Regions from separate parts of the Faecalibacter bovis genome, predicted to be linked through region 2. Evidence: riboswitches for the same ligand, from Rfam matches in the RefSeq annotation. Region 2 holds a riboswitch; the other holds the start of a gene.
What was found. Region 2 has a riboswitch for S-adenosylmethionine ahead of J9309_RS11495 (homocysteine S-methyltransferase family protein). Riboswitches for the same ligand answer to the same signal wherever they lie in the genome.

Region 1: linked by a shared signal. The riboswitch ahead of J9309_RS08690 (hypothetical protein) and the one ahead of J9309_RS11495 (homocysteine S-methyltransferase family protein) in region 2 are both predicted to bind S-adenosylmethionine.

What each region holds. Positions count from the first base shown of each region.
Region 1 covers NZ_CP072842.1:1,796,239-1,810,913, reverse strand. Annotated here, with positions in the region: gene J9309_RS08695 (MutS-related protein) at 1-615, opposite strand, end outside; SAM-I-IV-variant riboswitch at 725-820, shown strand; gene J9309_RS08690 (hypothetical protein) at 866-1,474, shown strand; gene J9309_RS08685 (hypothetical protein) at 1,452-2,375, opposite strand; gene J9309_RS08680 (hypothetical protein) at 2,407-2,730, opposite strand; gene J9309_RS08675 (hypothetical protein) at 2,816-3,961, opposite strand; gene J9309_RS08670 (3-ketoacyl-ACP reductase) at 4,174-4,902, shown strand; gene J9309_RS08665 (tetratricopeptide repeat protein) at 5,469-7,016, opposite strand; gene J9309_RS08660 (hypothetical protein) at 7,126-7,371, shown strand; gene J9309_RS08655 (hypothetical protein) at 8,124-10,943, shown strand; gene J9309_RS08650 (GMC family oxidoreductase) at 11,180-12,709, opposite strand; gene J9309_RS08645 (aldehyde dehydrogenase family protein) at 12,735-14,150, opposite strand; gene J9309_RS08640 (helix-turn-helix domain-containing protein) at 14,267-14,675, shown strand, end outside.
Region 2 covers NZ_CP072842.1:2,375,310-2,393,972, forward strand. Annotated here, with positions in the region: gene J9309_RS11470 (hypothetical protein) at 102-272, shown strand; gene J9309_RS11475 (hypothetical protein) at 276-446, shown strand; gene J9309_RS11480 (hypothetical protein) at 397-1,167, shown strand; gene metF (methylenetetrahydrofolate reductase [NAD(P)H]) at 1,274-2,230, opposite strand; gene metH (methionine synthase) at 2,415-5,078, opposite strand; gene J9309_RS11495 (homocysteine S-methyltransferase family protein) at 5,066-6,064, opposite strand; SAM riboswitch class I at 6,110-6,208, opposite strand; SAM riboswitch class I at 6,612-6,715, shown strand; gene J9309_RS11500 (homoserine dehydrogenase) at 6,954-8,132, shown strand; gene J9309_RS11505 (thioredoxin family protein) at 8,166-8,609, opposite strand; partial or broken gene J9309_RS11510 (TonB-dependent receptor plug domain-containing protein) at 8,611-10,659, opposite strand; gene J9309_RS11515 (metal-dependent transcriptional regulator) at 10,758-11,414, shown strand; gene J9309_RS11520 (DUF1573 domain-containing protein) at 11,448-11,813, opposite strand; gene J9309_RS11525 (LIC_10190 family membrane protein) at 11,919-12,962, shown strand; gene J9309_RS11530 (hypothetical protein) at 13,073-13,543, shown strand; gene J9309_RS11535 (LIC_10190 family membrane protein) at 13,549-15,222, shown strand; gene J9309_RS11540 (valine--tRNA ligase) at 15,311-17,932, shown strand; gene J9309_RS11545 (LysE family transporter) at 18,031-18,663, shown strand, end outside.

The sequences.
Region 1 (14,675 bases), 580 kb from region 2:
AACAATAGGTAAAAATCTTAAATTTTGATTTTCAAATTGACGATTTAAAGTTCCGAAAATCTCGAAAGATTTTAAATTAGCTTTGCTAGAAAATGTTAAGAATTTTACAATCCAATCGGGTTTATTTTTTAATTCTTCTAAAGCTTTCTGCCGATTTAAAATTTCTTCTTTTTCAAAAATTAAGTTCGATAAAAAATATTTCAATTGTACATTTCCAATATAAGATTGTGTTTTATTTAAACGATTAAACAAAGACTGGCCTTCTAAAATATCCAAATCTTTGTTATAAACATTAGCAAAATGTTCATCGTTTATAGCTACGTATTCATCAACTCTATCGTTAGTTTTAATATCTTCAATAATTAACAAAGACTGAGAAATGTGTGCGATTTTGTTCGAAACATTTGTGGATTTCACCACAAAAATCATAAAGATTATAAATAGAATTCCGGTTGCTAAAAGCAATAAAATATTGTCATGAGAAACGTAAAAATAAAATAATACACAAGTCATAACAAATGCCGCTAAACGGATATTACTTAATAAATTTTTACGCGATTTTAATTCTGAAAATTGTTCTTTAAGTTGATTTTCTATCTGAATATAATTATTCATTTCATTCGTTTTAGTTCAGTAAAAGTAAGCATTCTAACATAAAAATTATTCTTTTACACATCTACATCAAAATCAGCATTTTGAAAATTAGAATATAAATTATACTTTTACCACGTATTTCGAATCACAGCATTGTGATACCAACCGAGAGTAGTCTCCACGGTGGTCAAATAATACGGGATTACTTTCCAAAAATAACGTAAAACATCCTCTATTAATCGAAATACAATAAACATTAAAAATTTATTGTATGAATCACACAAACATTTCAAATTTAGTTTTCAACAAACTATCTAACGTTGAATTAATTGATTTTATTAATCAATTTACACCTATTAAAAACGAATCAACTTCAACACAAATTGAAGAAGAATTTAGACGAAGAGATTTTAATTATCAGCATCTAATTAACCATAAAAAAGAGTTACAACTTGTACAGCCTTTACGTTTAATTGATGGAAATTTATTTGAAGTTAATATTCCAAAACCGCCAATGGTTGGTAATTTTTATAGGAAAGTAAAAGAGTTGATTGATTTTTTGAAATTCAGCCCATTTTTAGAAGGTAAAAATCTAGTCACATTTGATTATATATTGGATCAATTTTACGCAACAAAAGATGACGTGAAAATAATTGAAGAAAATGAGTTAGAAAATCTTCCTTCAAACACTGTTTTTATAGGTTTCAAAAACACTTTTCAGACCTTCCAGAATGAGCAAATTCTAGATAAGATAAGTTATTTAGAAACCTTTGTAATAATTGATAAAGGCCCTTTTTATCGTGGATTGAAAGAAGTTGTTATTTATAAAAATAATCAAGTTGTTGATGTATGGAAACCTACAAATATTGATTCAGAATAATCGACATTTTTTCAGCACCATTTTCATTCAAATGATCTGCATTTTGAAAATCATCCAAGGTAAATAACTCGTTATTTTCAAGGAAATTTAGCCAAATTACATTTTGATATTTTTTTGAAATAGCATGAGTAGTCATTCGCCAATAATTGAATTGCTTTGCGTTCAATTTTTTGACATAAGCATCAGTTGTTGGCGATGAAACTAAAATAACTTTAATTTGATTTTCCTCGCACCAAGAAATTATATTTTCTAATGATTTCTGATTTTGATTCATTCGCAATTTGGTTAAATTATCATCCATGTTTTTGGAATGATTATTAACCGCATGAATCGCACTTTCTTGCCAATCTAAATTTGATTTTATATAGCGCTTGTTAATATAACCAGTAGAATCTATTGTGATTTTAAAATCAGGATTACTCTTAAACAATTCTAAATCAGCTAAATTTTTATCAAAACTTTGATGTGCAATTTCAAGTTGATTTTCAATTTTAAAAGTATGAGAATATAACTGGTAATAGATGTTATAATTTTTGATTTTATGAGCAGAAGTTCCATCTTCCAAAGCCAATACATAACTAAAATATGACACAGGAATTATTACTGTTTTCAGCTGTGTTAATTGATTTTTATAACGATTAAATAGCTTCTCATCCAAATCTAAAGTTTGAGATGAATAAGCCAAATTAAATGCTGGTTTTTCAAAATATTTAGGATCTACACCAACAAAAGTATGTGAACTTCCTAGAATTAAAACTTCAATATTTTCTTTATTTTTTCGAAGATGATACTGTTTCGTTTTGAAATCATTTGGAATTGCTCTCAAAAAATATTCAAAAGAAATTGTGACCAAAAAAAAACAGAATGAAATTCCTAAAACAAACAGTAATAATTTTTTCATTCTGCAAATTTATATGTAATAAAACAATGTTTTATTTGTTTCTGACATAAATATAGATGTCATTTTCTTTATTTAAATTTCTAAAATCTAGCATACTTTCGATACATTCTTTGGCTGAAGATAATTCCCCTTCCCCATTGTAATTGATATATTTTCCTTCTGCTAACGAAGAAACATTATTGTTCAAGATTTCATCAGTTAATATCTTTCTTTCGCCAATCAATGTGTAAACATACTCGTGACCTGTTTCGTCTGTAAAATTTCGCACTCGATAGATTTCCGAAGAGTCGTTTGGTTCAGAAATAATAAATAAAAAATCTTTTTTTGGATCTTTTTCAAAAAATACTCTTTTCATAATGGAAATTTTTAGCCTATTAAATTTAACTCATTCTTTGTTACAAATAAAATTTTTAGATAAATATTCTTTTAAAATTCATCAATTAATTTGCTGATTGTCTTTTATTAAACAAATACAACAAACCGATAATAATTATTAATCCAAAAACCACTATTGCTATATTTCTATATTTATGTGGATTAGAAATCTTAATTTCAGGACTGATATTTAATTTATTTTCATTAATCAAATTAAGAATATCTTGTTTAAGAATTTCCGCTTCTTTGATGCCTTTAATGCACAGTGGATAATATTTTTCAGTATTCGTTTTATCTAACAATAAATTATAGCTATCTGTGTAATTACAATACATTTTATCGAATAAATAAACCTTTTTATCAGCATTTTTAAGCAATTCATCCATTTGTTTTGTGTATATCAACGCTTGATTGTAATCGCCTTTTACGTTGTTTGCATAGGCTAAATTATTATACACTGTAAAACTAGAATACGCGCTTTTGGTTGCATTAAAACGCAAGGATTTCTTAAATAATGAAATTGCATGAACTAATTTATTTTCATCATCCTGATTGTTACTATTAGCTGCAAGATGATCCATATAAGTAATTCCTAAATAATTATATGCAATTGTTTTAGCGACTTTATAATCTTCTTTCGGTAAAACTGTACTTAATTCTTCTAAAATTGTTATCGATTCATTTAACAAATCACGACTAACAATGATGTTACTTTTATTGAATGACAAACTTTTTTTCAGCAAAAAAGTAGATTCAACATATAATTTTTCATCTCCTTTTAGTTCACTCCCAATAAACTTAATTCTTTTCAAAATCTGATCCGTATACTCCGTATATGAAACTTTGTTGAAGTAGTCGTAAAATTCGCTCAGTAGGAAAACATAAGAAATTTTACTTTCAATTTCAGTTCTCATTATTTCTTTTTCAAAAATTGCATAACACGCTCTTGTATCACCAATTAAAAAGTAATAATGAAATAATAAAGCATTAAACTTATTTGAATAATAATCATTATCAGAACTTTTGTTTAAGCCAATTTTAATTTTAGTTTCTAAATCTTTATTGATATATAAATCTCCCAATAAATCTGACGCCGCTCTAAATTCTTTATTTAGCGATTCATCATAAAATCTTTGTTCACTTTCGAATTTCGGAAAACTATATCCCTTAAAAGAAAACAATAAAAACATCACTAATATTACTAATCTCAAAGCTAAAAGAATTAATTTTTTATTAATATACAAAATATTAAAACACAATAGCATATAATGTTTTAAATAAAATAATTAATTCGAAGCATTTGCATATCACTCTTATAAATCTTCAATTTGCGAGATAAAATTCTAAATTATTTAAACATAATTTATTCTAAAACATTTGATGAATTAGCTGAAATAAACAAACTTTGTAAAAATTTATTACAATGGAAATGCAATCATTAAATGGAAAAACAGCTTTAATTACAGGAGCTGGAAAAGGTTTAGGAAAAGCAATGGCTTTAGCATTGGCTAAAGAAGGAGTTAATTTATTATTAGTTGGTAGAACATTATCAGATTTAGAAACAGTTGCTAGCGAAGCAAAAACTATAGATGATACAATTTCTGTTTCAATTTCAACTGCAGATATTAGTGAGTTACAAGAAGTGAAAAATTCTGTTAACGAATTAACTGAAAATGCAGCATCAATAGACATCTTAATTAACAATGCAGGTATTTTAAGAGTTGGTGGAATTTTAGATTTACCAATTGAAGATTTTGAAAATACTATTAAAACAAACGTTTTAGGGACATATTACGTAATGCATGAGGTTTTACCTTATTTAACGCAACAAACATCAAGTGACATCATTAATATTGCTTCTACAGCTGGATTAAAAGGAAACGCTAATTTGAGTGCTTATGGAGCTTCTAAAGCTGCTGTGATTAATATGACGGAGGCTGTGATGCAAGAATTTAGAAAAAAAGGTGTGCGTGTTACAACGATTAACCCAAGTACAATCGCTACTGAAATGACTTTAAATGCTAAGTTTACGGATGGAAACGAAGATCGTGTTTTACAGCCTGAGGATTTAGCTTACTTAATTGTGAGTCATTTAAAACTTCCGCAGCGTGCTTTTGTAAAAGATTTCGGATTATGGTCGACTAATCCATAAGAAACATAAAGAAAAAAGCCCGTTTAAAGGGCTTTTTTTATGCAAATAAAAAAACGTTTATCTTATCAATAAACGTTTCTTAAAAAAAATGCATAAAATATTAAACTAAAAGAAAATTTCTAAACTTATATATGGAATATTGTATTTAATTCCATATTCGGATTTTTAAAAGAAACATGGTAGTTCAACTAAAAAACTACCATGTTTACTAACCTAACTAACTTAAAACTATTCTTATTTCCTATCGAGACCAATGATAACATTTAACATTAGTAAATTAGCGCCTCGATATTACTCCAAGAATATGTCGTAATCCTTGAGGTAAAAGTAGATTAGTTTTTTACTTGATGCAAGTACTTGTAGTCAAGTATCGTCATAGCGTATTATTTTTGACGTAAAAGAATATATTTTTTCCTTTTTTAAAAAACTTAAATGATTGTTATTAAATTCATTATATAATTAATAAAAATTTAAATTTTTAGTCATATTTTTTGTTATGTAAATAAAAAAAGTACAGAAATAGACGTTTCTGTACTTTATATAAAAAATTTCAATTCGGAACTGATTTATTTATCTATTTTATCACTCAAATTTTTGATAAAATCTTTCGGTCTGATATTAGTTGTATCTAAAAATGCATCAGAAAATTTCTGTCTAGAATTAAAACCACACTCTTCTGCAAGCCCATCCATCGTAAGATTTAGGTATTTTTTATCACTCACTAACTTTTTGATGATATAGTTGATACGAAGATCATTTAAATATTTTCTAAAATTCTTATTCTTATATGTATTTACAAATTTAGATAAGGTAGAACGGTTTGTATTTAAACTCTTTGCTAAAGAATCTAATGAAACATCTGAATTAATAAACTCTAGATTTTCCTCGAAAACCCTGATTTTCTGCTCTAATTCTTGAAATAAAATTTTATCCGATTCTAAAATTGTTTCAACCTTAGCTACTACAACTTCTTCAGTACTATCCTGGCTTAACTTATCAAGATACTCTTCTACTTTTCTATTTAAAATTTCGTTCTTCTTCTTTAATTTATAATAAACTAAAAATGATGCAATTGCGATAATTACAATAAGAATTAGAAGAACTATACTTTGTGTATTAAGAAATTTAACTTCTTTCTCTAATTGATCTCTTTGTAATGTTAAATTGTTCTTTATATAGTCATTGAAATAATGTTGTGAAACTTCTTGATTTACGACATAATTTATGCTATCAAATTCTATTAAAGTATTAATTACTTCAACTTGCTTGCTCTTATCACCTTGTTCTTTATAATAACTATTTAATTTCAGGAAATTATCTCGCAAAGTAATATCTGTAATTCCTGTCTTTTCATATAGCGCTTTAACTTGTTCGTAGTAACTTATTGCTTTATTTTGCTCGCCTTTTTTCTGATAATTTTCACCTAAATAATAAAGGATATACATTTCCCAGTAAACATCTTTATTATTTACAATAGTAGTTAAAGACTTCTCTAATAACTTAATTGATTCATCGTAATTTCCTTTATAAAATTGTATTATACCTTTGTTTTTTAAAGCATAATCTGAATCAATTTTATCGTTTGAACCTTTTAGATGTTCTTCGTTATAAGTTTCGGCTTTCAATATATTGTTATTTAATATATTCAGAACCGTTAACCTTCCTAATACAGCGGCTAAAGCCTTTTTATTATCATCAATTTCTTGATTATTTTTAAAGTAGTTGTAACATTCTAATAGAATCGTATTTGCTTCTTCTAAATTTCCTATATGTTGATTTGATAATGCTAATCCGTATTGAATTGTATAATATTTAGAACTATTTTTCTTTGGATCTAAATATTGAGAAGCTTTTAAATAATTTTCTAATGAAGTTTTATATTTTTTTTGTCCATATAAGAATGTTGCTTTTTCTAAATAAGCAGTTGAAATTATTTCTTCATCGTTAGTAGAAATAGCAAGAGCTATAGCTTTATCTAATCTTTCGAAGATTGCTTCATTTGTTAGATCAGTTCTATTATTAAGTAACTCTTTTATGTTTTCGTTTTTAATATCTGTTTGTGAAAAGGAATTTATACAAACAAATAGAAAAAAAATTAAAGTATTTAACTTCATTTTTAATTATTTACAATCAATTATATACGTTTTCCGTCATTATATATAAAATATGACTATATTTATTTCCAAATATAACCTACAATATATAGTTTTGAAAAAAAAACATATGAATATTAAACGACTTTACTCTAAATTAATTGTATTAACTGCAATATCTTTATCACTTGTTTCATGTGCAAACGATGATGACAACTCTGAATACAACGCTACTTTCCCGAAAATTGAATCAAGAAACACAACTGATACAATTAATTCGAGCAACACAAATCCAGCTATAAATTTATTTGGAAAAGAAAAAGAAAAGGAAAGACCTCAAGCTTGTCAAGGTTGGAATTGTGTACAATTTGACTAATAAATTTTTATATAAATTTTAAAAAATCGGAAAATCTTAAGATTTTCCGATTTTTATTTTTAATCAAATTTGAATTGATTTTTTTCTATTAAATAATTAAAGTACTTAATTATTTTTTTATATCTAATTTTAAAATTTGATACTAAAAAAATTAAAAGTCATTTTATAAATTGAATCTAAATACTTCTATTTCACAAATTAGTTTATAAAAGATATATTATATTGGGTAAAATCTTTCAATACTTATTCTATCAAAAAATAATATATTCTACCCTTCTTCACTTAAATTAATCATATCTAAATATATTAACTAGGCCTTTATGCTTGTATTTAAAATTTCAAAACATTTTAAAGCCTATTATGCATATCTACCTTACGTTTTAGTATAAGAATTTTCAAATTGAACTTTAAAGATTAATTAATAACTAACATTTATTAACAACTATCAACTTACCTTAATATTAAGCTAAATCTCTATTTGTTTTTATACGATGTATCAAAAATATCTACATAGATCAATACCACTCCCTACGAAACCGTAATTAATAAATCTTTTATTAGTTATTAATTTTTACTTTTTCGGAAAAATTATATTTTAGAAAAAATTCATTTTTCATAAAGCTTAATTAACTTATATAAAATAATTTAACCAACAAAAAACTAATGTAAGAATTAATAAAACTTATACACTTGTAATATAAGTACAATCTATTGTTTTATAATTTTGCTCTATAATTAATCGAAATCCCATTATGAAAAAGAATTACATTTTAATCGCTATTGTATTTGGAGCAACCTCTTTGAATGCACAAGTTGGTATAAATACTGAATTACCAAAATCAACGTTGCATGTTAAAGAATCTGAAGAATTTAAATCTACATTACCTGAAGGTATAATTACACCACAATTTTCTGGAAACGATTTAAAAGCAAAAGATAATTTATATACTGAGTTACAAAAAGGAACTATAGTTTATATTACTGAAGGTTTAACAGAAGCTGCAAGTGATAAAACTATCAACATTAATAATCCAGGATATTACTTTTTTGACGGAGCTGTTTGGCAAAAAATGAATATTGAACCTTGGAGAATACAAAACACTAATAAACAAGCATCTAACAACTATGAAAACATTTACCAAGAAGGTAATGTAGCTATTGGTTTTAAAGAAAATGACCCAACTTCTAAATATAAATTAGATGTAAAGGGAGCAACAAAAACAGAAGTTAATAGTGAAAACGAGAATTATGTAAAAATTAATGGTGACAAAGGCCGTGTTCCTTATTTGGGAAATTTTAATTATAATTTCGAATCTTATTACAGTGGAGATATAATAGATTTCACAAACTCTGAGAATGTTTTTAATAACTCATTAATAAATGGTAGATTAAGTACAAGAAACACTCTTTATTACCCAACAAATAATAATTCTTTAAAATTAATAGGTCGAGAAGAGAGATATGATAACAAAACTAATTCAGATTTACACTCTAATGTACAGTCTATACATTTATTAAACGGTAATAGCGCATCATTTACAGTTTCAACTGATAGTGATAAATATTTGCATAACGGTATAGTGATGCAATCTAATCCTGATGCATCTAATTTAAAAAGTGTATTTACTTTAAATTCTAGACAAGACTTTGAAAATCAAAATACAATAAGTTTATCTGACCCTAAAGGAATAGTATTTCAATATTCTAAACCAGATGAAGTATCTGGAATCAGAACATCAGGTGCATATATATTCCCAAAATCTATAGGGTCTGAAAATCAGGTTTTAACTACTAAAGGATATGACAATTCAAATCCACCTAGAGATGCAGATGGAAACCCTCTAATACGTACAGAACTAGAATGGAAAAATATTTCTGATTTAACAAGTCCACAGCCTTGGAAAGTACAAGGAACTGAAACACAAGCATCAGACAACAACCAAAATATTTACCAAGAAGGTAAAGTTGCAATTGGATTTGATAAGGATGGACCTGTTTCAAATTATAACTTACACGTAAAAGGTACATCTAATGTTGTAAATAACACTAGTTCGTTAAATAGTTTTGATGTAAAAGGTTTAGCTGTAGATTACGGTTCTTCGAATGAAATTATTGTAGATGTAAAATCAATGTATTCTGGTGAAGCTATTGATATAACTAATCCAGAAAATATATTATCTATAGATTCTAAAACAAATAATAGAAAAGGATACTATGAAGTAATTGGGTCAGCAAATAGTACGGATACGAACCAAACATTAAAACAAGAAATTTTCTTCGATAAGTCAAATCCTGATTTAAAAATAAACGTAAATAAGTCAACTGGTTTTGTAGGTAAATCTGCAATTAATCAAATTTTTATTAATTCTGGTAACAATCACTCAAATTCTATTATTATGCAAAGTGATTCGGAAGATGTTGGGTTAAATGGCTTTGTTTTAGAATCAAAAGTTAATGGTAATGTAAATAAAATTTCATTAGAAAATTCTACAGGAATTAAATTTTCTTTTAGTGACAATAACGATACTGAAAATAAAAGTTCATACGTATTCCCAAGAAAAGCAGGTACTTTAAATCAAGTTTTAGTATCTAAAACCCAAGATGAAACAAATACAACACATTTAGAATGGAAAAATATTTCTGATTTAATTAGTCCACAAACAGAACCTTGGAAAATTCAGGGAACTGATACACAAGCGTCAGACAACAATCAAAATATTTACCAAGAAGGTAAAGTTGCAATTGGACATAAATTAACGGATAGAGTAGCAGATACTTCATTAGAAGTAAATGGGGCTATTTCTACTATCAAAACGACAAATATAAATAATCAAAAATTCACTAATTCAAAACTTATCAGTCAAGAGTTTAATAATGGCAATGAAAGTGTTTTTATTGATGGTAATTTTGGATATCTAGGCGAACCTTTTGATTTTACTTCTTCAGTATCTAATTTTAGAAATTCAGTAGAAGATATAATATTATCACCTAAAGGATTTATGGATTATAAAGTAACAGGATTAACAGATAACCGACTAGTAAGTTTAAATGAAGTCCGTATTTACGATAAGACTAACTCTAATCAAAAAATTATTTTTGAAAATGACTATGGTATTAATCTAAGTAATTCTAATTATCGTGTAGCAACTGGTGTAGGTGAATATTCGACGGGATTAAAAATGATAAGTGATGTTAATAATTCTGGAGAATTCTCAAATCAATTCATTTTAGGTTCATATAACATTAGTAATAAAAATGAAATTAAATTAGGTACTACAGAAGAAAATGTAACTTTTAAGTTCTCTAGAAAAATTTCTGATGATATGTACCGTGAGGAATCTTATGTTTTCCCATCTAATAATGGAGAAAAAAATCAAGTACTTGTTACCGATGGTGGTAGTAGTAATACAATCAACTCTAATGCAAAACTAGAATGGAAGAATATGGGTGAAATTGTAGAAGAAGTAGTTTTGAATAAAATTAAAATTAAATCACCAGGTAATAAATGTTTTGAAATAACTGTATCTGACAATGGACAATTAAATACTGAAGAAGTTACATGTCCACAATAATAAATAAACCAATTTAATAGAATAAATCTTTTCAATTAACCAATTAATAGACCTATTTTTTTTAGATAGGTCTATTTTTAATTCCAAAATTTATATTCTATAAATTTATTTTAAATTGAGTCATATAAAATATTTACTATTTGTTTTATAAATTATCCTATCATATTCTATATATTAAAAAAATCCCATTCAAAATATTGAATGGGATTATTGTTTATAATTAATTATCTTAATTCTTAGTTGTTCTTTTTATTATAAGTTTTCAGAATCATATCAGCGGCTTTTTCGCCAATCATAATGGTAGGTGCGTTAGTGTTACCAGAAGGAACATCTGGCATCACTGAAGCATCAGCTACTCTTAGTCCTTCAATACCATAAACTCTTAATTCCGGATCTACAACTGATTCTTTGTCGATTCCCATTTTACAAGTTCCTGTCATATGATGGTATGTACTTGCAGATTTTCTGATATAATCTAAAACTTCTTCTTTAGATTTATCTTTTCCTGGATAAATTTCTTCTTTCATCCAATCTTTTAAAGCTTCTGTGTAACCTAATTTACGACACAATTCAACAGCTTCGTATAAAGCATCTAAATCTGCTTGTTCTGATAAATATTTAGGATCAATGATTGGATATTCTTTTGGATTACTTGATTTCAGTTTAATGAATCCTTTAGAAACCGGTCTAATCATCCCTGCACAAAACGTAAAAGCATTTTCTGGACCTTCAAAACCTGGAGCATAATATGGTAAAGCCATAAATAAAGGTTGCATATCTGGCACTTTCATTTCTGGACGACTTTTCCAAAATATTTGTGCTTCTAATAAATTCGCTTTTGGAGGAACAATCGTTTGCTTAGCTTCAAAAATTACACTACATAATAAATGATCTTGTAAATTTTTACCAACACCTGGTAAATGATGAATGGTTTCAATCCCTACATTACTTAATTCACTTTGATCTCCAATTCCCGAAAGCATTAATAGCTGAGCTGAACCTATAGTACCTGCAGAAAGTACTATTTCCTCATTTGCACGAGTCTGAATTATTTCACCTTCTTTCTCATACTCTACTCCAACACACTTCTTACCTTCGATAATCAACCTATGAACCGTTGCTTCTGTAATAATCGTTAAATTATCACTATTTAAATAAGGTTTTAAAAACGCTTCAGAAGTAGATGCTCTAACACCATCTTTTGTAACAGACAAATCATTTAAACCAGCTCCCCAAATATTTGTATTAAAATCATCAGTTGTAGGATAACCTAACTCTTTACAACCATTAATAGCTGCAATAGAAATAGGATTTGGTTCTTTAATTTTAGTTACAGCCATTGGACCGTCAGCACCATGAGTTTCAGATTCACCCAATTCATAAGCTTCAGATTTTTTAAAATAAGGCAAAACACTTTCATAATCCCAACCGTAACAACCTTTATACGCCCAGTTATCATAATCCTCTTTCGCTCCACGAATGTAAATCATTCCATTAATTGCACTAGAACCTCCTAACGTTTTTCCACGAGGCCAATATTTAGTAGTATTTCCGGCTGCTTCTTGAGGTACTGTATGATATGCCCAATCTCTTTTTGTATTCCAAATTAATGGCCATTGTGCAGGCGATTGAATTTCTTCAGCTACATCAGAAGGTCCAGCTTCTAGAATTAAAACTTTTAAATTTTTATTTTCAGCTAATCGAGAAGCAACAACTGCACCTCCAGAACCTGCTCCAATAACTATGTAATCGTATGTATTTTTCATTTTTGTGTGGTTTAATTTTAGATAATTATTTTTTATAACTCATTATTTTTGGAACTGTCACAGCTTTTAATCCTTCAATTCCGAATTCAACTCCATATCCAGATTGTTTTACACCTCCAAAAGGTACAAATGGATGTATAGCACCATGTTGATTCATCCAAACAGTTCCTGCTTCTAACTGATCAGCAACTTCTTCCATTAACTTTTGATCATTACCCCAAACAGAAGCTCCTAACCCGATTTCTAAGCTGTTGGCTTTTTCTATAGCTTCTTCTAAAGTTTTATAGGTAATAATTGGTAAAACGGTTCCGAATTGCTCCTCATCTACAATTGCATCACCATTATCAACACCAGTTACAAATGTGATTGGAATATAAAATCCATCATTTGACACTTCCGGATTTGGAACAATAATTTTAGCTTTTGGATTTTTAGCAGTTGCTTCTATCAAAGCATTTACTTTATCAAATTGCATTTGGTTTTGAATTGGACCTAATAAAACATCTTCATTCATCCCATCACCCATTTTAAAATTCTTAGTCAAATTACTCAAGGCTTCAACACAAATATCTAAGTCATCTTCATGCACGTATAAGCGTTTTAAAGCGGCACAAGTTTGTCCCATATTTAAAAAACTACCCCAGAATAAACCTTCGGCAATAGAATTAAAATCTGTTTTTGGTAAAACAATTCCAGCATCGTTTCCACCACATTCTAAAGTTAAACGCGCCATATTATGCTTCGAAGCTTCTATAATTCGTTTTCCTGTAGCGATGGAACCTGTAAACATAATTTTTGAAATACTTGAATGAGCTGTGATATGTGCACCAATTTTACCATCACCAGTTACAACATTAATAACACCTGCAGGTAAAACTTCGTTGATTAAACGATACATTTCTAACGAAGCAATTGTTGTATATTCTGATGGTTTTACTACAACCGTATTTCCCATTTTTATAGATGGTATAATTTGCCAAATAGCAATCATCAAAGGCCAATTCCAAGGAGTAATTGCAGCTACAACACCAATAGGTTTTCTTTGTAAAATATCTTTACGCGTATCATCTTCAAAAATTACCTCATCTTCTAAATTCAACGAAGCAGGAACTTGAGTCCACCCAATACAAGCATCCATTTCAAAATTAGATCCTGGCCCATTTAAAGGTTTTCCTTGTTCCTTTGTAATTAATTCAGCTAAATAAGTTTTATTATTAATTAAGACATCTGCAATCTTCATTAAATAGTTATCACGATCTTCTTGTGCCAATTTTGACCAAGATTTTTGAACAATTTTAGAATTTTCTATCGCTTCCTCTACATCTTCAATAGTTGAAACAAAATACTTACCTATAAGTTCTTTATTTGCTGGATTAAAAACCTCAACCGTTTCCAATGATGTCTTTTCAACACCATTAATTATATAAGAATATTCTTTCATATTGATTTTTTTATTAATTTCATTACCTCAAAAATTAGAATTTATCGTTTAAAAAAATTGATGTATCCTATCATTCTATTGATGTATTCTACAATTTGAACTTTAGTATCTGCCAAATGAAAAAAATCGAACATAAAACAGTGTATAGTATACCCTATGGTGAAATTTGCTTATATGAAACCAATACACCGTTTAAGGGGCTAGATTTTAATTTTGATAATCCGTCAGTATCGATGATGTTGCAAGGAGAAAAAAAAATTAAATGGAATGATGAAAGTTTTGATTTTGGAACCAGAAAAATTTTAATTCCAGAAAAGAAACAAATTCTTACTGTTGATGTTGATTATGCTTCTTTTGATAATCCATTAAAATGTGCAATTCTTACAATTGACGAAAGTTTTGTAAGTTCATTTTACGATGAAATAACTTCTATACAAAATAAGGATTGGATTGATGTAATAGGCGGTGACGAAAATGAAATATTGAATTATTTTGTATCTGAAGAAGGATTACTTATTAATAGCT
Region 2 (18,663 bases):
ATCCAATAGAATTTTCTATTTATATACACTTCTTAATTAAGAAGTAAACCAACTTGTTTTTTATAATTATAAAAAACACACTAAATCACACTTAAAATTTAATGAAAAAGACATTCTTATTTCTAAGTGCATGTGCTATTTATACATGTACAAATGTGTCTGCCCAAGTTGGGATTGGCACTAATCTACCTCAAACAACATTAGTCATTGCAGGAAAACCAAACGTCGCTAACGTCGCTGATGGTGTTATTGCTCCAAAAATTTCTAAATAGAATTTGGCTAATAAAGCAAGTGGTGTTTATACCATCGATCATATTGGTGCAATAGTTTATGTCGATACGATTACAAATGTAAATTCTGGGACAAGTCTTTCGCAAGTTTCAAACATCAAAACGCTTGGATATTATTATTTTGATGGTCAACGCTGGCAACCAATTGCGAAATGATGCTTGGGTTAATAATGAAACGAATTCTAGGGTAGAATTAGCTACTACATCTAAAGGTGAAACTCGTACAGCGAACAATAATTTTTTTATTCAAGATGTTGGCAATGTAGGGATTGGGACGCAAACACCAACTGCAAAATTACACGTGAATGGAAATCTTAAAGTTGAAACGATGGATACCTATAATGCGGATGTAGCTAAACCAGTTTATTGGAATCCGGAGACTAAATCATTATCTACAACGTTGGTACAACGACCATTTTATAATTTTAAATATAAGCTGAGAGCAAGTAAAAATGAAGATTGGATTAATAATTTTAATACATTAATTGATGCAACTAAATATACTTTAATTATAACTTCTGCGGTATTGCGTCAATCAAATATTAATGGAGAAACATTTAATAATTCGGATGCAAATGCATATATCAATCTTTTCAATACCAACGCTGGTTCTGAAAATGTTAAAGATTACAAACAAGTGTTACCGAATATTGTTCCTTTTGTAGAAGGAAATACATGGAGAGTACGAGCTGACTTTGTGAATACTGCACCATACCGAGCAAATTCTGCAGTAGATTCTTATTTCTTATGGGAAATTGATGTGCTTGTTATCAATAACAATTCGATAAATACATTAGATTCACAATTACATAAACTTGATTCTAATAGTGGTTCTGCTACTCAAAATCCTATACCACCTTCAGTAACAACACCATAAATATTTTGATTAATATAGAAGTTAAACATAACATCTAATATATGATTCAATCATTTTTACTTAATTCTTAAAAAAATAACCTCATTTATAAAATGAGGTTATTTTTTTAAAAGATAGCTTTTGCAACTTTTTGAGTGTTAATTGAATTACTCATTGTATAAAAATGTAATCCAGGAACTCCGAAATCTATTAATTCTTTGCATTGATTAATACACCATTCCATTCCAATTTCCTTAATTGTTTCTTTCTCTTTTGCTTTCAAAACTTCGATGGCTAAATCTTCTGGTAAATCAATGTAGAAATTCTGAGGAATTTTAGTTAATTGATTAAAGGTTGTTAATGGTTTAATGCCCGGAATTATCGGAACATTAATATCCATTTCACGACATTTATTTACGAAATCAAAATATTTCTGATTATCAAAAAACATTTGAGTTACGATGTAATCAGCACCTAATTCCACTTTCTTTTTTAGGTAATACATATCCATTGCCAAATTTGGAGATTCAAAATGCTTTTCTGGATAACCTGCAACTCCAATACAAAAATCCATAGGGTGAGATTCTTGAATTTCGTCATCTAAATAACTTCCTTTGTTTAATGATGTTATTTGTTCAATTAATTCAGATGCGTACGCATTTCCACCAACCTCAGGTACAAATGTTTTTTCTGTTTTAATAGGATCTCCGCGTAAAACCAATACATTGTCAATGCCTAAAAAATTCAAATCTATCAAAGCATCTTCAGTATCTTCTTTCGTAAATCCGCCACAAATTAAATGTGGAATTGCGTCAATCTTATAATGATTTTGAATCGCTGCACAAATCGCTACTGTTCCAGGTCGTTTTCTTACTTGGTAACGCTTCAATAATCCGTTATCTTTTTGCTTGTAAATGAACTCTTGTCGATGATAGGTTACATCGATAAAAGCTGGATTTAGTTCCACTAAAGGATCTAAAGTTTTAAACGTACAATTCACATCTTGTCCTTTTAATGGAGGTAAAATCTCCACCGAAAACAAAGGTTTTCCGTTTGCACGTTCTAAATGTTCAGTAACTTTCATTTTATATTGTTTAACGAAATTCGAAAATCGTTTTTCGTGTTTTTTTCTAAGTTCTAAGTGATTTGTCTTTCTGAACTCGTTTCAGAATCGCATCTAAATTTTTATCATTTTAATGAGAAGCTGAACTAAATTTAGCCTGTCGAATTAATGAATTGTCATTCTGAATTTTTCAGAATCAAATCAATTAAGCTAAATTCGGACTTATCCAGCGTTCCGCTTCTTCAATCGTAATTCCTTTGCGTTGTGCAAAATCTTCAACTTGATCCATTTTTATTTTTCCAACACCAAAATATTTCGCTTTCGGATTTCCGAAATAATAACCAGAAACTGAAGAAACGGGATACATCGCTAATGAACTCGTTAAATTGATTCCAGCATTATTTTCTACATCCAAAATCTTGAAAATCGTTTGTTTTTCTAAATGATCAGGACAAGCGGGATAACCTGGCGCAGGTCGAATTCCTTTGTATTTTTCAGCGATTAATTCGGAATTTTCTAAATTTTCATCTGCCGCATAGCCCCAATATTTTGTTCGAACTTCTTTATGTAGAAATTCTGCATAAGCTTCTGCTAAACGGTCAGCAATCGCTTTCACTAATATCGAATTATAATCATCTAAATTATCTTGAAATGATTTCGCAAAATCTTCAATTTCAGTTCCAGCTGTTACTGCAAATGCACCGATATAATCGTCTATTTCTAAATCTTTCGGTGCAATAAAATCAGCAATCGATAGGTTAGGAGCTTCTTTTGATTTTTTCGATTGTTGGCGTAAGGTGTAGAATTCATCGATTTTATTTCCGTTTTCATCTAACAATTCAATCGTATCATCATTGATTGTATTGGCTTTAAATAAACCAAATACTCCTTTTGGTTGTGCTAATTTTTCCGTTTCAATGCGATTTAACATTGCTAAAGCATCTACGTATAATTCTTTTGCATTTGTTCCAACCACATCGTCATCTAAAATCGCTGGGAATTTTCCGTGTAAATCCCAAGTTTGGAAAAATGGTGTCCAATCGATGAAATCTTTTAATTCAGTAACAGTTGCTGTGTGCGTAAATACGCCTAATTGATTGGGTTTGAAAGGCGCATTTTCATTAAAATCAAGTTTTAATTTATTGACTCTCGCTTCATCAATCGTCAAATAATCTTTTGCAACTGCACGATTCAAGAACCCTTCACGAATTTTATCATAATCTTTTTGAGTATCTTCTAATAATTCAGTCTGTTGTTGCCCAATTAATTTCTGACAAACCGTTACTGATCGAGATGCATCTAACACATGAATCGCCTTGTCGTATTCAGGAGCAACTTTTACAGCAGTATGTGCTTTAGAAGTTGTAGCTCCACCTATCATTAACGGAATCTCTAAGTTTAGACGTTTCATTTCCTTGGCAACATGAACCATTTCATCTAACGAAGGTGTAATCAAACCAGAAAGTCCAATGACATCTACTTTTTGTTTTTGTGCTTCTTCTAAAATTTTCTCAGGCGGAACCATCACACCTAAGTCAATAATTTCAAAACCATTGCAGCTTAAAACAACAGAAACGATGTTTTTCCCAATATCGTGAACATCACCTTTTACAGTGGCCATTAAAATTTTAGCAGGTTCTTTATCGCTTTTATTTCTTAATTTTTCTTCTTCTAAATAAGGTGTAAGATACGCTACGGCTTTTTTCATTACACGTGCCGATTTTACAACTTGCGGTAAAAACATTTTTCCACTACCGAATAAATCTCCAACGACATTCATTCCATCCATCAGTGGACCTTCAATCACGCGAAGTGGAGAACCGATTTGTTCCAGCGCTTCAGCAGTATCTTCATCAATAAATTCTGTAATTCCTTTAACTAAAGCAATTTCAATACGTTTTTCTAATGGTAATTCGCGCCAAGAATCATCTTTTTTCTTTTCCTTCGTAATGCCTTTTAGTCCTTCCGCAAACTCAATCAAGCGTTCAGTAGCATCTTCACGACGATCCAATAAAACATCTTCCACGTGTTCTAATAATTTAGGATCGATATCATCGTAAATCTCAATCATTTCTGGATTCACAATGCCCATATCCATTCCGTGTTGAATTGCATGATATAAGAAAGCGGAATGCATTGCTTCGCGAACTGTATTGTTTCCACGGAACGAGAACGAAACATTAGAAACGCCACCTGAAACCAATGCGTGTGGAAGATTTTCTTTGATCCATTTTGTAGCTTCAAAGAAATCAATCGCGTTGCGACGATGTTCATCCATTCCAGTTGCAACAGGGAAAATATTTACATCGAAAATGATGTCTTTTGGATTGAATTTTACTTCATTTACTAAAATATCATACGAACGTTTTACTATTTCGATACGTCTGTCGTATTTATCTGCTTGACCTTTTTCATCAAAAGCCATAATGACGGCAGCTGCACCAAAACGTTTGATTTTTTTTGCGTGTTCGATGAATAAAGCTTCTCCTTCTTTTAAGGAAATTGAATTGACTATCGCTTTTCCTTGAACGTTTTTTAAACCGGCTTCAATGATTTCCCATTTGGATGAATCAATCATAATTGGGACACGAGAAATGTCCGGTTCCGAAGCGATTAAACGTAAATATTTTGTCATTGCACCTACACCGTCGATCATTCCTTCATCCATATTGATGTCGATGATTTGTGCCCCACCATCAACTTGATCACGGGCAACTTGCAGTGCTTCTTCGTATTTTTCTTCTTTAATTAAACGCAAGAATTTTTTCGAACCTGTCACATTAGTACGTTCACCAACATTTACAAAGTTTGAATTTTCGCGTACAATTAAAGGTTCTAATCCAGCTAATTGAATTTTTACTTCTGACATTGTCCAGCTATTTTTCTTGGTTCATATTCTTTAGCGATCTCCGCCATCATACGGATATGATCTGGAGTAGTTCCACAACAACCACCGATGATATTAACTAATTTTTTCTCTAAAAATGGTTTAATATGTTCGCGCATCATTTCTGCTGTTTCATCGTATCCACCAAACGCATTTGGTAATCCAGCATTAGGATAAGCACTCACATAAAATGGCGCTTTATCTGCTAATACTTCTAAGTATGGAATTAAATCTGTTGCACCTAACGCACAGTTTAAACCAACTGATAATAAATCGATATGTTCTAATGAAATCAAAAATGCTTCAGTTGTTTGACCAGAAAGTGTTCGTCCCGATTTATCGGTAATGGTGCCAGAAGCCATTAAAGGAATATCCATTCCAATTTCTTCTAAAGCATCCTGAATCCCATAAAATGCGGCTTTTGCATTTAAAGTATCAAAAATAGTTTCCACTAAAAGAGCATCGACACCAGCTTCAATCATGGTTATTGCTTGACGGTAATACACATGGGCTAATGTGTCAAAATCAATATCACGGAAACTTGGGTCATTAACTTGTGGAGAAATTGAAGCAGTTTTATTAGTTGGACCTAAAGAACCTAACACAAAACGAGGTTTTTCTGGTGTAGAATATTCAGCACAAGCTTCTTTCGCTAAGCGAACCGCCTCATGATTTAACTCGTCCACTAAATCGACCATATCATAATCTTGCATCGAAATGATGTTGGCATTGAAAGTATTGGTTTCAATTAAATCTGCACCAGCTGCTAAATATTCACGGTGAATATTCTTGATAATTTCAGGTTGAGTCAGGACCAATAAATCATTGTTTCCTTTTAAAGAAGTATGGAAATCTTTGAATCTATCACCTCTATAATCTTCTTCTTGTAAATTGTGCTTTTGGATCATTGTTCCCATCGCACCGTCAAGAATTAAGATTCGTTCTTTTAGTATATCGTTTAAAGTCATTTAAAAAATTTTAAACCATATAGCGAAAGTAGAAGAATTTCCATTTCCTTATTTTTCTCTAAATAGAGTAGGATGTAGCACCCAACAAAATTTGGGTTGCTAAGATATCATAGGGCCTATTCCCTCCATCTTTCGTTATAAGGTTAATGCAAATTTATAATTATAATTTTAATTTTAGAAAATTTTTCTAAGTAAGTGTATTAATTTAAGTATTGTATTCTGTTTTGAATTGAAATAACATAATAAGATTGAAATTTATACTATTATTGTGATGTTTATTTTCATTTTATTTTAAATTATTAGAAATCTTTTCATATTTATAAATAATCTATGGATTTAGTAGAATAATAAAGTAGAAATTGTTTTTTAGAATACAGATTAAATTGTTGATAATTTTCAGATAACCAAGTTTTATAAAAAATATTATTCTAAAAAATGTATTATTATGTTGTTGTAATAGAAAATTATTAATTTTTAACATTTTATAAATTAGGTTTTTAGAAATTAATTTCTCTAAATTTGCTTAAAATTAGTTCATTAATATTTCAATTTATCAAGAAAAGTGGAGGGACATGGCCCTGAGAAACTTTAGCAACCTGATTTATTTAATCAAGGTGCTAATTCCATCCTTAGTTAAAGGAAAGATGAGAGAAATCTTTATCAAATCATTACGATTAGGTCATAATATATATATCGTAATTTGATTGATATTTTATCAATTTTCAACTACTTCTTCTGTGATATTTTGTTTGTATTATTTAATAAAAAACAAAATAAATATGAATCAATCAAGGCTCGAATTACTATTTTATTACAGTGATTTTTCGAAATTAAATTCTAAAAAAATCGAAAATAAATCTTCAACTTTTAATCCATTTCCGTTAAAATCATGAAAAAATTAAATATAGGCCTTTTTGGGTTTGGAGTAGTTGGGGAAGGTATTTATAAGGTTTTAGAGGATAAACCGAAGTTAAATGCATCAATCAAAAAAATTGTTATCAAGGATAAAGACAAGTTTAGAAATGCTCCAAATGAACTTTTTTCTACAAATCCTGATGATATTTTAGATGATGATGAAATAAATGTGGTGGTTGAATTAATTTCGGATTCTGATGCAGCTTATTCAATCATAAAAAAAGCGTTTATTAAACATAAACATGTCGTAAGTGCAAATAAAAAATTGATAGCAGAACATCATCTTGAATTAATAAAATTGCAAAAAGAAAATGATGTTTCTTTCTTGTATGAAGCTTCAGTTTGTGGTTCGGTTCCGATCATTAGAAATCTTGAAGAATATTTTGATAATGATTTATTGAATTATGTTTTTGGAATCGTAAATGGAACAACAAACTATATATTAACTAAAATGGCAAATGCAAATGAATCCTATCAAGATGCATTAAAATCTGCACAAAAAAATGGATTTGCAGAAGCCGATCCGACAGCAGATGTTGAGGGTTTTGATGCGGCTCATAAACTATCAATCATTACATTACATGCTTTTGGTACGAAGATTGAGATAGCTGATGTGATTAGAAAAGGAATTACTTCATTGAAAACTAAGGATTTTGAGTATGCAAGAGAAAAAGGTTATACAATAAAATTGATTGCAAATTCTAAAATCATTAATAAAAATGGAGATTTAAATTCGACTGTTTTGCCAACATTTGTCAAGCTAGATAAAACGATAGCTTTAGTAAATAATGAGTATAATGGCGTTTTAATCGGAAGTTCTTTGTCGGATGAGCAGTTTTTATATGGTAATGGCGCTGGTAGATTTCCTACTGCTTCGGCAGTTTTAAGTGATATTTCGGCTTTGCAATATGACTATGAATATTCGATTAGGAAAAAATCTGATAAAATTTTAAAAATAAATGAATCAGGTAAGTTAAAAGTTTACTTGGGTTATAAAACGGAAGTTTCTGGAATCCAGAATTTTTTTGAAGATATTGAAGAACGATACCAAAGTAATTCTTACAATCATATTATAGGAACAATTTCTATTCATCAACTAAAGAATGTGAATTTGTTGAATGATAAAAGATTATCTTTAATCGTATTCGAGTAATTTTTGTGGTTAATTAAAAGAGTAACATTTGTGTTACTCTTTTTTTATTTGTTGAAATAATTGATTAAAATTTTTCTTTTTTATCAATCCAGAAAACTTTCCTATAACTTCTAAGTTTTCATCTAAAATTATCCATAATGGAAATGCAATATCTTGATATGCAATAAATTCTGTAACAAAAGAATGAGTTTTGGTTTGAATATTAGGTTGATATTTTTGACCTAAAAATTCTATTTCGTTCAAAGATTCTCCATTCAATTTTATAAAATAGAAATTGGAATTCAGTTCAGATTTAATACTTTCATTTTTTTCAATTTCTTTCTCTTGAATTTTACAAATCCTACACCAATCTGTATTGAAATACAGGAAAATAGGTTTTGGATTTTGTTTAAATTGTTGATTAAAATCTTTTAAGTCAATCTGAGCATGAACAGGATTTAAACCAAAACATAAAATTGCAAATAGCCAATTTTTCATATTATCTAATCGTATATCTAACACCTAAAAATCCTCGTATTCCTTGTAAAGGAGAGTAATTGTAACCAGTGTCAAACGTATAACCATTTGAGTTATTAATCGGATCGTCAACTTCATAATCAAATGGATCAAAAGGTCGCATTAAAGGATTGTCTGGTACAAAATTGAAAATATTTTTCAAACCTCCATAGATTTCAAATTTACTGAAAGATTTAGTTAATTGAACGTTACTTAGCATGTACGTTTTAGAAAATTCAGGTCTGTAATCATTTTCTAAAATTGGTAATCTCATTTTTCCATACCAAGTTCTTGTCAAGTCGATGTTCCATTTTTTAGGAAAAGCATAGGAAATTGTATAATTCCCAGACCATTTTGGTGCATGTAATTGTTGAATAGTTACTTCTAAATTTTCTTCATTTTTTTCTTTTCGAAATACATCAATGTAAGAAACTCCAAGATTAATTTTTAAAGGAAAATTGAAAACAATATCCGCATTGACAGAAATTCATTGTGAAATGGCATGACCATCTAAATTATCATAAATAATTTGATCTTGATTTGTTTCAAAATCGCCAATAATTTTGTTTGTGAAATAGGAATAGAATGCAGTTGCATCTAAATTTACGTTACCGAAATTGAATGTATTATTGTATACATAATTTATGTTTCCGTTGTATGATTTTTCAGGATTTAAATCATTTTTAATAATAACATCTCGTGATCCAGTTAAAGCTGCATGATCTTCTGTAAATAGATTTACAACACGAAATCCGGTTCCAAAACTTGCACGAATTGTATGAGTTTTATTCGGTGATAATTTATACGCAACACGAGGCGAGTGAATTCCTTTGTGATGTTTATCGTAATCAAATCGATAACCTAATAATAATTTATGAGTAGGATTAAATGTAATTTCATCTTGTATAAAAACTCCAGGTAAAGGAGATTCCATAGGTGAATTAGATAATCCATCGTTACTTAACGTTCCAGGTGTATTATCGTCATAAAGTGTGTATCTATACGTAGCTCCAGTTAATAAACTATGTTTACCAATTAGTTTATCCCAATAGATTTGTCCAAATGCAACATGTTGTTTAGCTTGGTAAGAATCTGTTCCGTAAAATGAATCTTGTTGATGATAGTTGTAAGAAAATTGAGTGTAAATATTTTCTGTTGTTGGTAGTTGATACATACCAAGAATTTCAGCACGATTAGTAAATATACTTTCGCCATAAACTTCGTCACTTCCGCGATGTATATTTTTATCATATTGCATTTCACCACCCCAACGATCTTCATAAACATATCGTGCAGCTAAATTTGCAATCTTGTTGTCTGTGCGTTTAAAATTCCATTTATTAAAAATTGAAATTCTATCTTGAAGTGTTACATCTGTGAAGTTGTCGTTATTCTTGACTTGTTTATTACCAAAATTAAAATAATTAAGACCTATTAAACTACTTGCATTATCATTGACTTTAAATTTATAGGCTAAATCGATATTATTTTCTAACCAAGTTGTAGAATATATATCGGCATGAAATGTATTTGCTTTGCTAGCATCTTTTGTGATGATATTGATTAAACCACCCATTGCTTCAGTTCCATATAGCGATGAAGCAGGTCCTTTTACAACTTCAATTCTGTCAATTAAACTATTAGGAATACCATTCAATCCATAAACAGTGGATAATGCTGAAACTATTGGCATACCATCAATCAAAATCATAGTATAAGGTCCTTCCATACCATTGATATGAATATCTCCAGTTGCACAAACATTACAATTAATTTGTGGTTGAATACCATTAATCATTCCGATGGATTCAAATAATGATGGATTGGGATTGGTTTTAAAATATTTGGATGTATAAACTTCAACCGGTACAGATGAATCTTTTCTAGAAACGGGTTTCATCGTTCCTGTTAAAACTACTTCTTTTAGAGATTCATTTTGTTCATTCTCAATTTGAACTGAATCATTAGTTATTTCTTGTGCATGTGTTATACAAGTTGCTAAAAGTAATAAGGAAATGAATTTTTTGTTCATAATAAGATTGATGTATTTTATTTGTTAGACAAATCTAACAAAAATTAAATTAAGCTAAAACAAATAAGATGTATTTATATATAATTTATATTTGTTGAATGAATTCATTAGTTGAAGAAAATTACTTAAAAACACTATTTCATCTATCAGGAAATGGTCGAGGTGAAGTAAATGTTAAGGATTTGAGTAAGTCACTAAATATTAAAATGCCGACTGTAAATAGTATGATGAAAAAGTTGGCTGAAAAGGATTTAGTGTTTTATGAAACTTATAAACCACTTCGTTTAACTGAGCAAGGTGTGCTGAAAGCTGCATTAATTGTGCGTAAGCATAGATTAACAGAAATGTTTTTGGTAGAGAAGATGGGAATTGGATGGGAACATGTTCATGACATTGCCGAGCAAGTTGAACATATAAAAAGTCAATTGTTTTTTGACAAAATGGATGAAATTTTAAATTATCCAACTATTGATCCGCATGGATCTCCGATTCCAGATAAAGATGGAAATTTTAAAAGTGTGAATTATAAATTCTTGAATGAATTTAAAATTGAAGATAAAGTGGAATTTTGTGCTGTTACAAAATCATCAGATGAATTTTTAAAATTTTTGAATTCGAAGAATATTCATCTTGGTGACCAAATTATAATTGAGCATATTGAGAATTTCGATCAGTCAATGACTGTAAGATTTTTGAAGGATAATAGAGTTGAGGTGTTTAGTTTAGAAGTTACCTCTCGTTTATTAGTAAAATAAAAAGGAAGCAATTTGCTTCCTTTTCAATTTATATTATTTTGCTGTTCCTTTAACTCTAAAGATTTTGCGAGAAGCAACTGGGTCATTAGAAGTAATTGTAACTGTTTTATTAAAAACTCCTGCCGATGATCCTACAGAATAATTTACTTTAATATCTGCACTTTCTCCTGGAGCAATAGGTGTTTTTGGATATTCAGGTACTGTACAACCACAAGATCCCACAACACTTTTGATAACCAATGGTTCTTTCCCTGTATTTGTAATTTTCATTACAGAATTTACAGTTGTTCCTAATTTAACATCTCCTAATTCTAAATTATCTGATCCTAATTTAAGTTCTTGAGCAAATAAAGTTGAAAACCCCATTACAAAAGCACCTAATAACATTATTTTTTTCATAATTATTTCACAATTGTTATTTCAAATTTATAAAAAGATTTTTTTAAATACGTTAAAAATTTAAAAAAATATTATTTAATTCGTGACCAATTTATTACGTTAAATATGCTTTTTATAATTATATCAATTTTTATCTATTTTATTATTTCCTTTGGATTTGGAAGTTTGATAAATAAATATTTTCAAGTTAATAATCTTCTAAGTTTAAAATTATTAATTGGAATTCTATTTATCGGTATTATTTCTCTTATTAGTTCAATAGTCATACCATTAAATATAAATTATGAAATTGTTATTTCATTAGCTGGGATAATTTTAGCTATATATTATAAATTCTGGAAAGTAGAATTTAAATTTAATTATTCATTTATAATCCCCGCGGTAATAACTTGTCTTATCGCAAGTATGGATTCTTTTATATATGATACTTACTCTTATTATTTACCAACAATTAGATTTCTTGATGATTTTGGATTATTAAAAGGTTTAGGAAACTTTGATTTTAACTTAGGCCAAACTTCTTTATGGCATATAATTCAAGCATCTACAAATAATACAATTGATTTATCGTATAAATTGAATGCTTATTTGATAATAATTTATCTAATCTATATTTATGAAAATAATTTAAAAAAATATATAATTTTTCTACCTCTATTTTATTTATTTGTAGCCTCACCATCTCCTGATTTACCAATATTTGTATTATCAATAATTACTATCTTAAATTGGATTATTTATAAAAATGAAGATTCAATAAGATACGGATTATTGCTTAGTGCATTTTTGGTTTTAATAAAACCAATTGCTTTTGTTTTACCAATTTTCTTTTTAATAATTTCACTTAAAAATTATAACAATTATCTTAAATTATATTTTATAGTAGGTTGTCTAGCAATACTATTTTTTATTAAGAATATAATTTTAACAGGTAATTTTACTTTTCCTATTGGATTTGGAAATATAAGTGAACTTCCATTTTCTGTCCCTGTTGAATTGTATAGAATTTCAACTTTAGAAGGGCGTTATATTTTATTAGATACAGAAAATAAGATTGAGTTTTCAGAATTTTTAAATTGGTCTAGTGTACAATATTATATTTATCTTTTTCAAATTTTCAAATTTCCATTTTTATTTACTGTGTTTTAACGTTTGTCACTTTTCTGTATTTTTCTTATAATTGTGCAATAAGGAGTAAGGTATTAATTTTATTAAGTGCACTTTTTGTTTGTAAAACACTTGTATTTCTTTATATATCAATGCAATTCCGTTTTATATTAGATATTTTCTTACTAATTAATGTATTTTTACTATATAAAATAAACAATAATATATTAAAGTATTTATATCCTATCATTTTTTTAGCAGCAATAACTTTAGTATTTGCGAAAGACCTTAAACTGAATAATTCGAATAGTTTTATGAGAATGGTTAGTGGTTATGAGGTTTTAAATTTATTAAAACCAATAAATTACTCAGTTGGATATTATGAAAGTAAAATTTCAAATATAATAACTAATGTAGTTGTTACTTTAGATGTTTCGTCTGATGCAAAACAACCAGCAATAAATAAAAGGTTATTAAATATTTATAGTAATAATCAATTAATTCCTGTCCTAATTGACTCAACTTCGATAAAGAAAGGTTTTAAAAGCACCCCTTTAAAATCAATTGATATAAAAGATATAGAAAATCATCTTCAAAATATTTTAAGCTCTAATAAAAATTAATAGCCATGTTTTTTTTACTTGTTACAGTAATAGTTCAATTGTTTGTAATTTATAGTTTTAGTTTACTTGCAAAATTTAAATATAATTCAAATCAACTACTAAGTTTAGAATTATTAAAAGGACTTAGCATTGTTGGTATAATCTCTTGTATAATTTCATTTTTTTTGCCATTAAATATCACTTATGAAATTTGTTTAATCATTTCGGGAATCTTGCTATTTATCACTCATAAAGCATGGCTAAATTTCAAAAAATTTAAGCTTAATTATAAGTGGATGTTTTCGATTTTAATGGTTCTTACGTTATTTGTAGGTAGTATGAATGCATTTATTTATGATACTTTTTTATATTATTTACCTTCTATTAAATGGCTTGACGATTATGGATTAGTGAAAGGATTAGCAAATTTTGATTTCAATTTAGGTCAAATGTCTTTGTGGCATATTTTACAAGCTTCTTTTAATAATACAATAGATTTTACATATAAAATTAATGTTACATTAGTTGTAATTTTTCTAATATATCTTTTCGAAACCAAGCAAGAGAAATTTAGTTTTTTCTTGCCTTTGTTTTATTTCTTCATAGCCTCACCATCTACAGAATTGCCGGTTTTTATTTTTTCTGTTATTGTAATATTAAATTATTTAAATATTAAAAATGAAGATTCTATATATCTTGGAATCATTTTAGCAGCAATATTGGTATTAATCAAGCCTTTATCAATAGTTTTACCTTTTTTCTTTCTCTTTTTAATTTTTAAAGAACTGAAAAGATTTAATTATAAAGTATTTTTAATCATAGGTTCGATTTTACTGATTTTCTTAAGTAAGAATTATTATTTGACTGGTAATTTGTTTTTTCCGTTAAAATCTGGGATCACAAATAATATACATTCAGTTTCTGTAGAGATGTATAAATTAAATGATTTATTGGTCAGATTTTTAATAATTTCTAAGTCTGATATAAATAATTTACCAGCTTTTGATGTATATGAAAAATGGACTAATTTAGATTATTATAAATTTCTTGTGCAAGATTTTAATATATCGATTAAGATTTATTTCACATTAATATTAACTACATTCATCTTTACAATATATTTTATAGTAAAAAAGAATATTGATTGGGTTGTTTTAGGAATATTAATATTTATAAAAATGGTTTTTTTATTAAATGTTAGTATGCAGTATCGATTTGTTTTTGACGGACTTTTACTAATTAGTTGTGTGTTTTTATATAATAAAAACTTTAAGCTTAAACTTTTTTTGCCAATAATTATTTTAGCATCTTTTAGTTTCGTTTTTTCAAAAAGTTTATTTAGTATAAAAGATGAAAATTTTGTAATTCGTAATAGACCCTCTAAATATAAATTTAATCAATTAATCCTTACAAAAAATCGTTATACTAAAGGGTATAAGAGCAATATTTTTAATTTTAATACAAATGTAAATATTACAAGTGATCGTAGCTTAGACTTAAGACAACCTACGATTGCTAGTAAATTATTAAATCATTACTTACGTCAAAAATCACATCCTGAATTAATTAATCCAAATAATATTAAATCTGGTTTTAAAATGGTTCAAAACCGTGAGGAAGATATTAAAGAAATTGAAAAACATTTAGATCAAATTAGACGTTATAGAAAAGAACACAGAAATAATAATTATCCTAAATAAATATATTTAAATAAAATTACTCAAATACAATATTTGTTGGGTAGATTGTTTAAATTTGCCCAAATTTGTTTTTAAGAATAAATACACAATGGAAATCGCATCGAAATATACGCCGACAGAGGTTGAAGGAAAATGGTACCAGTACTGGATGGAGAAAAAATACTTTAAATCTACACCAGACGAGAGAAAAGCTTACACAATTGTAATTCCACCACCAAACGTCACTGGCGTCTTACACATGGGGCACATGCTGAACAATACGATTCAAGACGTATTGATTCGTCGTGCACGTATGCGTGGATTCAATGCATGTTGGGTTCCTGGAACTGACCACGCTTCAATTGCAACAGAGGCGAAAGTCGTTGCTAAATTAAAAGAAGAGGGTGTTTCTAAATTTGATATCGGTCGTGAAGAATTTTTAAATCACGCTTGGGATTGGACTCACAAACACGGTGGAATCATCTTAGATCAATTAAAAAAATTAGGAGCTTCTTGTGATTGGGATCGTACAAAATTCACGATGGATCCAGATTTATCTGAATCAGTTCAACGTGTATTTATTGATTTATACAACAAAGGATTAATTTATCGTGGTTACCGTATGGTAAACTGGGATCCTGAAGCGAAAACAAATATTTCTGATGAAGAGGTTGTTTACAAAGAGAAAAACGGAAAATTATACCACTTAAAATACCAAGTAGTAGGTTCTGATAAATATATCGTTGTTGCAACAACTCGCCCAGAAACAATTTTTGGGGATACTGCTGTTTGTATCAATCCAAACGATGAGCGTTACGAATGGTTAAAAGGACAAAAAGTAATTGTTCCTTTAGTTGGTCGTGAAGTAAACATCATCGAAGATGAGTATGTTGATTTAGAATTCGGAACTGGATGTTTAAAAGTAACTCCAGCTCACGATACAAATGACTACGAATTAGGAAAAAAACATAACTTAGAATTCATTGATATTTTTACGGATGAGGCGAAATTAAACGATTACGGATTAAACTATGCCGGAATGGATCGTTTCAAAGCACGTAAAGAGGTTGAAAAAGAATTAGAAGAAAAAGGTTTACTTGAAAAAGTAGAAGATTATAAAAATAATGTAGGAACATCTGAAAGAACAGGAGCGGTTATCGAGCCTAAAATCTCGAACCAATGGTTCTTAAAAATGACAGATTTAGCTAAACCTGCATTAGACAATGTTATGAACGATACAATTAAATTTCACCCAGCGAAATTTAAAAACACATATCGTAACTGGATGGAAAATGTTACAGATTGGAACATTTCTCGTCAATTATGGTGGGGACACCAAATTCCGGCATTCTTTTATGGTGATGGAAACGAAGATTTCGTTGTTGCATTAACAAAAGAAGAAGCGTTACCATTAGCACAAGAGAAATCAGGAAATGTTGCATTAACAATCGAAGATTTACGTCAAGATGAAGATGCATTAGATACGTGGTTCTCTTCTTGGTTATGGCCAATTTCAGTTTTTGATGGAATCAATAATCCAGAGAACGAAGAAATCAAATATTACTATCCAACTCAGGATTTAGTAACGGGTCCAGACATTATTTTCTTCTGGGTTGCGCGTATGATTGTAGCTGGGTATGAGTTTAAAGGACAATTACCTTTCGAGAATGTATATTTCACAGGTATCGTTCGTGACAAGCAAGGACGCAAAATGTCTAAGTCTTTAGGAAACTCCCCAGATCCAATTGATTTAATGAACGAGTACGGAGCTGATGCAACACGTATGGGAATGTTATTAACTGCACCAGCAGGAAATGACTTACCATTTGATGTAGATTTATGTTTACAAGGGCGTAATTTCGCAAATAAAATTTGGAATGCTTTCCGTTTAATCAAAGGTTTTGAGATTAATGAAGAATTAGAACAAACTTCTGCGCAAGCAAAAGCAGTAAACTGGTTCGAGAATAAATTCCAACAAGCTTTAGCTGATATCGAGCACAACTACGATCAATACCGTTTATCAGATTCGTTAATGGCGATCTATAAATTAATTTGGGATGATTTCTGTTCTTGGTATTTAGAAGCGATTAAACCTACATTTAGTGAGCCAATCGATCGTAAAACATATGATGCAACAATCGGTTACTTAGAAAATGTATTAAAAGTGTTACATCCATTTATGCCTTTCTTAACAGAGGAAATTTGGCACTTAATTGCTGATCGTACAGAAGATGAAGCTTTAATTATTTCTGAATATCCAACAGTTACTTCTTTCGACGAAACAATTATCAAAGCTTTCGAAAATACGAAAGAAGCGACAACTGCTATTCGTGGATTACGTTCAGAAAAAGGAATGTCTCCAAAAGAAGCATTAGAAGTTTTCGCAGACGAAAATGCAGCGAACGAAATTTTTGTTGATGTATTCTCTAAATTAGGAAACGTTTCTAACTTTAATACAGGTGATAAACCTGAAAAAGGTTTCGGTTTCCGTGTGGGTACGTTAGAGTTTATGATTCCAATGTCAGATAATATCGATGTTGAAGCTGAACGCGAAAAATTACAAAAAGAATTAGAATACAACCAAGGATTCTTAAATTCAGTTCGTAAAAAATTATCTAACGAAAAATTTGTTGCTGGTGCACCAGAACAGGTAATTAATGCAGAACGTAAAAAAGAAGCTGATGCTTTAGCTAAAATTGCACAAATCGAAGAGCAATTAGCTTCATTATAATTTAGTGTAAATTTTAGATTAACATAATTTAAAAACCACTCTAATATTAGAGTGGTTTTTTGTTTTATTATTTTGATTAGAATTGATAATCCTTAAATTTGCACAACTTACCAATTACCATGGATTATATTCAACTTTTATTAATCGGAATCTTCACTGCAATCATAGGATCTTCAATCCCTGGTTTGTTAAATATGACTGTTGTTAAAATTGGCAAACAAGAAGGTTATAAAAGTGCTTATACATTTATGGTTGGCACAGCTATCACGATTACATTGCAAGTTTATATCGCGATTTTCTTAGCAAAATTCATCAATTTTAATGAAGAAGTGACCAAAATCTTCAGAGAAATAGGATTGTTAGTTTTTGTTCTTATCACGATTTATTTTTTGTTTTTTGCACAAAAACGTGACAATAAAAAGAAGAAGAAAAAAATGGAACAAATAGGAGAGGTGAAGCAAAAAAATAAATTTATTTATGGTTTAATTTTAGCAGCTTTAAATATTTTCCCTATTCCATTTTATGTGTTCTTAAGCGCAACATTAGTTTCGTATAAAATATCAGTATTTGGTCAACCTAATAGTTCAATTTTTTCTTTAGGAGTTGCAATCGGTTCAATGATAATTTTTGGTTTATACCTGAAGTTTTTCAGTAAAAAATCAGAAGATAACTCATTTATCTTAAAGAACATAAACTACATCATCGGAGGAATTACTTCAGTAGTTTCTTTA